DNA from 2 places in the Paenibacillus sp. 203 genome. Region 2 is predicted to be linked to the other one. Evidence: riboswitches for the same ligand, from Rfam matches in the RefSeq annotation. Region 2 holds a riboswitch; the other holds the start of a gene.
The links. Region 2 has a riboswitch for S-adenosylmethionine ahead of WA407_RS15455 (methionine ABC transporter ATP-binding protein). Riboswitches for the same ligand answer to the same signal wherever they lie in the genome.
Positions count from the first base shown of each region.

Region 1: linked by a shared signal. The riboswitch ahead of metA (homoserine O-acetyltransferase MetA) and the one ahead of WA407_RS15455 (methionine ABC transporter ATP-binding protein) in region 2 are both predicted to bind S-adenosylmethionine.

Region 1 covers NZ_JAXCHD010000004.1:503,763-507,459, reverse strand. The annotation lists gene WA407_RS11795 (PLP-dependent transferase) at 1-754, opposite strand, end outside; gene metA (homoserine O-acetyltransferase MetA) at 880-1,797, opposite strand; SAM riboswitch class I at 1,916-2,041, opposite strand; gene corA (magnesium/cobalt transporter CorA) at 2,594-3,529, shown strand; gene WA407_RS11780 (HRDC domain-containing protein) at 3,691-3,697, opposite strand, start outside.
Region 2 covers NZ_JAXCHD010000006.1:121,839-125,535, reverse strand. The annotation lists gene WA407_RS15460 (methionine ABC transporter permease) at 1-667, opposite strand, end outside; gene WA407_RS15455 (methionine ABC transporter ATP-binding protein) at 664-1,686, opposite strand; SAM riboswitch class I at 1,823-1,962, opposite strand; gene WA407_RS15450 (Cthe_2314 family HEPN domain-containing protein) at 2,088-2,813, opposite strand; gene WA407_RS15445 (UbiD family decarboxylase) at 2,865-3,697, opposite strand, start outside.

The DNA.
Region 1 (3,697 bases), on a different contig from region 2:
GCGCTAACGTCTTCATCCCCTTCATCAACTGATAGCAGTCACTCGGGGAAAGCACGGCTCCTATGGAATTGTGCAGAAAGGAAATTTCAGCTGATAGCTCTTTGCCTTTGGTTACGATTAACCCTGCCAGCACATCGTTGTGTCCGCCCAAATACTTGGTTGCGCTATGTACCACAATATCCGCGCCCAGTTCCAATGGCCGCTGGAAGTATGGTGTTAGCAGCGTATTATCTACAATGGTAAGCAACTGATGTTGTGATGCCCATTCAGCCACCGCTTGAATATCAGTAATCATCATTAACGGATTTGTAGGTGTTTCTATGAATACAGCTTTGGTATTCGGTCGACATGACTGTTCGAGTGCTTCAAGATCGTTCGTATCCACATAACTGGCTGTTACACCAAATTTAGATAAAATACGCTCCAGCAAACGATATGTCCCGCCATACAGATCCAGCGATACTATGAGATGATCTCCCTGTCCAAACAATGCAAATACCGTTTGCAGCGCCGCCATACCTGAGCTGCATGCAAAGCCTGCATCACCAGATTCAAGTGCAGCAGAAGCCTCTTCCAGTACCTTTCGCGTGGGATTGATCGTCCGAATATAATCAAATCCTGTGCTTTGACCCAGACGGGGATGGCGGAACGCCGTAGATTGGTAAATTGGGTAATTAACAGCCCCGGTTACTGGCTCCTCTACTGAACCGATTTGTGCCAATCTACTTTCGATTTTCCACTGTTTCTCACTCATATGAATCCTCCTGTTAACTTCCATAGTGGGTTCTATAACCAATCCTGCAAAAATGGATGTCAAAGACTATACTGCTGCGCTACTGCAAGGTGGTACTGTACAAGGTTAAACTACAAGCCCCTTTTTTAAATCTGGGGCCCGATATCGTAAGGTGTCTCTTGGTATACATAATAGTTCAGCCAATTCGAGAATAATAAATTGGCATGCGCCCGCCAGATTGAGGGCGGTGTGCGCTCAGGATCATCATTAGGAAAATAATTTTTGGGAACTTCAATATCCATTCCTTTGGCCACATCGCGGTCGTATTCCCATTTCAATGAAAGCGGGTCATATTCAGAATGCCCAGTTACAAAAATTTGTTTACCGTCAAGCGTGGCTACGAGGTACACTCCGGCTTCCTCGGATTCGGATAAAACTTCTAATTCGGCGATATGATCAATATCTTCCCGCCGAACCTCCGTATGTCTGGAGTGAGGGGCATAAAACAGTTCATCAAAGCCGCGTAGCAATTTTACTTTAGGTTTAATCACGGTGTGTGGAAATACGCCAAAGCATTTGTAGTCGAGCCCGTATTTCGGGACATTGAAATGATGGTATAAACCTGCCTGTGAGGCCCAACAAATGTGCATGGTCGAAGTTACATTCGTTTTCGTCCACTCAAAGATTTGCCGGATCTCCTCCCAGTAGTTCACATCCTCAAACTCAAGCTGTTCAACCGGAGCTCCTGTAATGACCATGCCGTCAAAACGACTGTTCTTGATCTCGTCAAACGTTTTATAGAACATGTTCAAATATTCTTGCGATGTATTTTTGGATACATGAGACTTCATGTGTACCAGCGTGACGTCCACTTGCAGCGGCGTATTGCCGACCAGGCGCAATAGTTGGGTTTCTGTCGTTTCCTTTGTAGGCATCAAATTCAAAATGGCGATGCGCAACGGACGAATGTCCTGATGATAAGCTAGGCTTTCATCCATTACGAAAATATTTTCGCCCTCCAGCACTTCCTTGGCAGGTAGCGTGTCTGGGATTTTAATCGGCATGTAAACTCACTCCTTGTTCGGTAAGTTTTGCGAAAATCGTCCTGCTGAGATGCCGGGCATATAATAAAAAGACCTTTCTCTGGTTAGAGAAAGGTCATATTTGTATCCATATGCGCCTCTCTCATCTGTCAGGGCAACGCTCTTTGTACAAAGCGCGCGTCCTGCAAGAATTAGCACCGTGCGATTAAAATCGCCGGTTGCCGGGTATCATCGGGCTAGTCCCTCCACCTGCTCTTGATAAGATTTCGCTATATTCATTTTGGGTTCACAAAGTTCTTGTTGTTCACTTTAATGCATCGGCTGGGCTTCGTCAAGATGGGACTTTTAAATTTGTGCCCTGCAATCACATTTTGTCTACCTTTTCCATAGGTTAAATCATATCCCTCCTTTCGCTGAAGCTCTTGCCACTACTGTCGATTTAGCCCATGATTTTGCGCTTGAAAGGCCGTAGGCCGAGCGTTATACTATACAAGTGCTATTAGGCAAAAATATGGAGCAGTAGTGCAGACTTTGAGTGTTTCCTGCGATACTGTGGCAATCAAAAAAAGAACATTTGAGAGGTGAATCCGGAATGGAAGGCGACCCGAGTCCGAATAGGCGGCGATCCCTGAACAACAGCATAGGAATGACTTCAGCTTGCCGAAAGACGGGACGCCAGGCTCTGCATGCTCCAAAAGCCTCCGGCTTTTGATGAGAATGCACGCTTACCCGCACCGGCTAACTGGCTAACTGAGTTCATTCCTTATGCTTAAGGTAAACGTATTTCCGTTACGACGGAGCATAAGGAGTGACATATATGAAAATCCGTTTGGTCAACAACGGGGTTTTTACCCCTGTCGAAGAAATTGAAATGGCGCTTACTGCACCGGCAGAAGGTTTTTATTGGATTGATGCTGATGTCGATGATTTGGCAGTGCTCCAACCTTTATTTTCCATGCATGATCTTGCAGTAGAAGACTGTTTGAGTGAAGAAGAACAGCGTCCGAAGATCGAAATTTATGAAAGCCATTATTTTATCGTTGTAAATAGCATTCGTTTTGATGATGAAGAAATATTTTTGCGAGCTTTGAACATTTTTCTCGGCCGCCATTTTATCATTACGGTGACCAAGCAGAAAATCAATGAGCTTCGTACCCTCAAGCCTATGCTGTGGGAGCAAGAAGTCAGCCAGCCTGACCGTTTTATGTATCTGTTGGTCGACTTGATTGTTGACAACTATTTTCTGGTTGGTGACCGGATTGAGGTCCGCATTGAAAAGCTGGAAGAAGATATTCTAATGCATACGAAAAAGTCGCATTTGAACGAAATCATCGGCTTACGAAGTGAGATTCTGTGGCTGAAAAAAGTGCTAGGTCCGCAAAAGGAAGTCATCAATACCCTGAACAAACGGGATTTGCGACTCATCGACGATCAATTACAAAAATATTTCAGCGACATTTATGAAAATGCTGTGAAAATTTCGGAGACTTTTGAAACTTACCGCGATTTGATGGGTAACCTTCGAGAAGCTTATCAATCCAGTATCGCCAATCGTGCCAATGAAATTATGCGTGTGTTTACGGCAATAACGACCGTATTTATGCCATTGACGGTCATTACCGGAATATATGGGATGAACTTCGATAATATGCCTGAACTTCATACACGTTATGGCTATTTTGTCGTCATTGGTATTATGGTGGCACTAGGTGTCAGTATGTTCTGTATTTTCCGCAAGAAAGACTGGGTTTAAAAAGAAAAGGGGAAAAAGTACGGAGTTGGATACCTATTTCGATTTTCAAGCTTGATCATAAAAAGCAGCAGCCGTGTCCTATGAGGAACTGGCTGCTGCTTTTTAGTATGTTGGACCCTGAATGTACTTTAATACTTTAGCTTTATCCAATCAGTTCTATATTATCCA
Region 2 (3,697 bases):
ATTTTCGAGTATAATGCCGCACGAGCCGATCTCCCGCCATTTGCAGCAATTGTACCAATACAACCATCAGCACGACCGCAACGATCATGACAGCCGTTTCATAACGATAATAGCCGTAGTTGATAGCCAGTGTACCCAGTCCACCGCCCCCGATCATCCCGGACATTGCCGTGTAGGATACGAGTGTAACGACGGTAATGGTTAATGCGGCGAGCAGACCCGGAAGTGCCTCACGTAACAGCACACGCCGGATAATTTGTCCTGTCGAGGCACCCATCGCTTGTGCGGCTTCAATGACGCCCTTGTCCACTTCACGCAGAGACGTTTCGACAAGACGTGCAAAGAATGGGGCAGCCCCGATAACCAATGGCGGAATGGTTCCCAGCACCCCGGTCGAGGTACCTACCAGCGATCGTGTAAAAGGAATAAGTGCAACGATCAAAATGATAAAGGGTACGGAACGTAAAATGTTAACGATAAATGATAATACAATGTATATCACCTTCATCAGAGTCAACGAGGAGCGGCTCGCCAGAAACAATAATATACCAAGCGGCAAACCAATAACGAGGGTGAACAATGCAGATGCCCCAAGCATCTGAAGGGTTTCCAGCGTAGAATTCCCTAGCTCTTCCCAACTCACTTGTGAAAAATCAAGTTCGCTCATTGTCCAATCACCTCCACATCAAGCCCTTGCCCAGACACTTCGCGCAACGTATGCTCTATATCCTCATGATTTCCTTCAAAACGAACGATTAGCTGTCCATAGGGTACATTTTTAATCGTAGATATAGTTCCCTGCAAGATCGCAAAATCAACACCAGTACTTCGAGCCGTACGCGACAGAATCGCATCATATGTTTTGCTGCCCAAGAAGGAGATACGCACCACCTGCGCTGACTCGCCGCCACCTGCTGCCGCAATCGCTGCTTGCAGCTCCTCGGGATGTTCTGACTCCCGTTGAATAAAGTCCTTGGTTACCTGGTGCTGCGGCTTCAAAAATACTTCCGCTACCGGACCTTGCTCCACGATGTCGCCCTGATGAATAACACCAACTCGATCACAAATGCTTTGAATGACATGCATTTCATGTGTAATCAGCACGATGGTTAAATTAAAACGTTGATTAATATCCAGCAGCAATTTCAGGATAGACCCCGTCGTCTGCGGATCAAGCGCAGAAGTCGCTTCGTCACACAGCAATACATGAGGATCACTAGCCAGCGCCCGTGCAATTCCTACCCGCTGTTTCTGTCCACCTGAGAGCTGTGACGGATACTTTCTACTATGTTCTTCCAGACCCACCAGTTCCAGCAGCTCACGAACCTTCATGTCCACCTTCTGCTTGGGAGTGTTTACGAGACGCAATGGAAATGCAATATTGTCATACACCGTCGCCGAAGACAACAAATTAAAATGCTGAAAAATCATTCCGATTTTTCGACGTTGCTTCTGTAACTGGGATTGACTCACAGTGGTGAGGTTTACCCCGTCTACCCATACTTCACCTGAAGTAGGGCGTTCCAATAAATTAATACAGCGGATCAATGTACTTTTCCCCGCCCCGGAGTGACCAATCACTCCGAATATTTCTCCACGCTTTATAGAAAGATTCAACCCAGACAGCGCATTAACGCGTCGGTTGCCTTTGCCATAATGCTTGGTTAACTGCTTAAGCTCTATCAACGTGCTGCGACCCCCTTCACTTCTTCCTTACCCTTTTAACCAGTTGTCATCTCTCAGGATTGTATAAAATCGCTATTTATTTATACAAAAAAGAGCCCCTTTCACAGAATGAAAAGGGCCCCACCTTGCGAACCTTTTCTCATCTGCCAAAATCGCTATAACTCTAGCGGTTTTGTAGGAATTAGCACCATCATGTTCCCTCCCAGTGTATTACACCGGGAAAGAACGGGTTGCCGGGCTTCATCGGGCCAGTCCCTCCACCTCTCTGGATAAGAAAAATATGTTAAACTCCAGCTTTAGCTGTCCGTTAAGTTTATATAAAAAAATATAATTCAAGCATTTTTCTGAAACTAGGTTTCAGTATAGATAGTTTACATAGCTTTGTCAAAGGATATTTTCTATCATATTTTTGGGCGTACTGCCCGGTTCTCCCATTGTTTCGCAGTATAAGTAAAGGCGTTTGACAGCGACCGACACACCATTTCCAAGCCCTGCTGCAAATCTTCCAAATGGTGATTGAGGTCCTCCAGTTGGATTTTTCCATACAAAGCTCGGTGTCGTTGCCAGAGATCATCCTGCATTTCCGTATTCATATAGTGTATCTCCGTATTCCGACGCTTACGCAGCCGATTGATGGCATCGTTGTATGTGTCCTTGATATCAATTAAATTATCGGTCAATACAGGATGCATTTTGAGATATTTGAGCTGCCGCAACACGGTAAAATACGAATAATGAGCCTTATACTGCCCTGTTTTTAAATCACACAGATCATTTAGCCAGTTGCCCAGCTTATCTAAAATGGAGAATACCCTCACAAACCCATCTTTATAAAAGAAAACATATAATGCATAGTCGGATTTTTCATCCTCGCTCATATCTTCAGCATATCCGGCTTTCACATTCATACGGAAAAAGGCGGCAGCATGATGGCTCTGCTCCAGTTCATCCAGAGATGACATTAGACCGCGTGTCAAAATATCCGCCTTCCGAAAATCGTGGGTCGGATCTCCACCAGCCTGAATTTGCCGCTCCAGCAGGTTCAACATATCTGACATGCTATTCATGGCATCCAGCAAGATGCCCTTGTTCACACGTGGCGGCTCACCCAGTAGCTTGCGTATCATGCTTACGCCTCCTTATAAATGTAAAATCCGGCTGTAGGTTTCATTAGGGCGTCAAGCGAAATAACTCGTCCATCGTTGATCTACAAGCTTAACAATATCCTCACGCGGTAACACCTCATCCGGATACCCCGGCTTCATACGCGCATCCACTACAATCGGCAGCTTATAGTTCAGATGATGCAAACGCACTTCGCTGTCCGCGTACATATCCGTAGCCGGGTTAAAGCGTGTGAACACCGTCCACAGGAACGAGGCTTGAGAGCGAACAACTTCTTTGGCATCATCCACAATGAAGACGAGCGGCCACTCTTGCTCACCTGCGGCTAATCGCTCCAAAACACGTGCCGCCAGCTCAGGCTCCTGCTCAAAGGACGCACCCGATACGACGAGGCATCCTCCGCAATAGGGCTCAATTTCACGAATTCCCGGCAGATCGCCTCCCTCATAAGCACGAGGCAATTCACGTACAGGCTCACCTATCCCCATCAGGATCGCCTTACTACCATGATTCAGCTTGCGGCCTGTGTAATCGAGTGTATCGTGTGACGTGTGATTGAAAATAAATAAATCCGTTGCTGGATTAAATCGCTCCAGAATGGTTTCCAGCAGCAGGTTAAAGTCAGATAAATCAATTACTCGATCCGTCAGCATCAGGAACTTGGTCAAGGATAATTGACCTTGACCCAAAATAGTAAAACCGGATACAAGCGCTTCACGGGAGTAGCTTTCTCGTACGACTGCCGCTGCCAGCGCATGTACGCCCGTTTCCGCATACGCCCACAGGGACTTTACGGAAGGCATCACAAGCGGATAAGCAGGCGACAGCAGACGTTGCAAAAACTCACCGAGATAGTAGTCTTCTTGCCGAGGCTTACCTACAATGG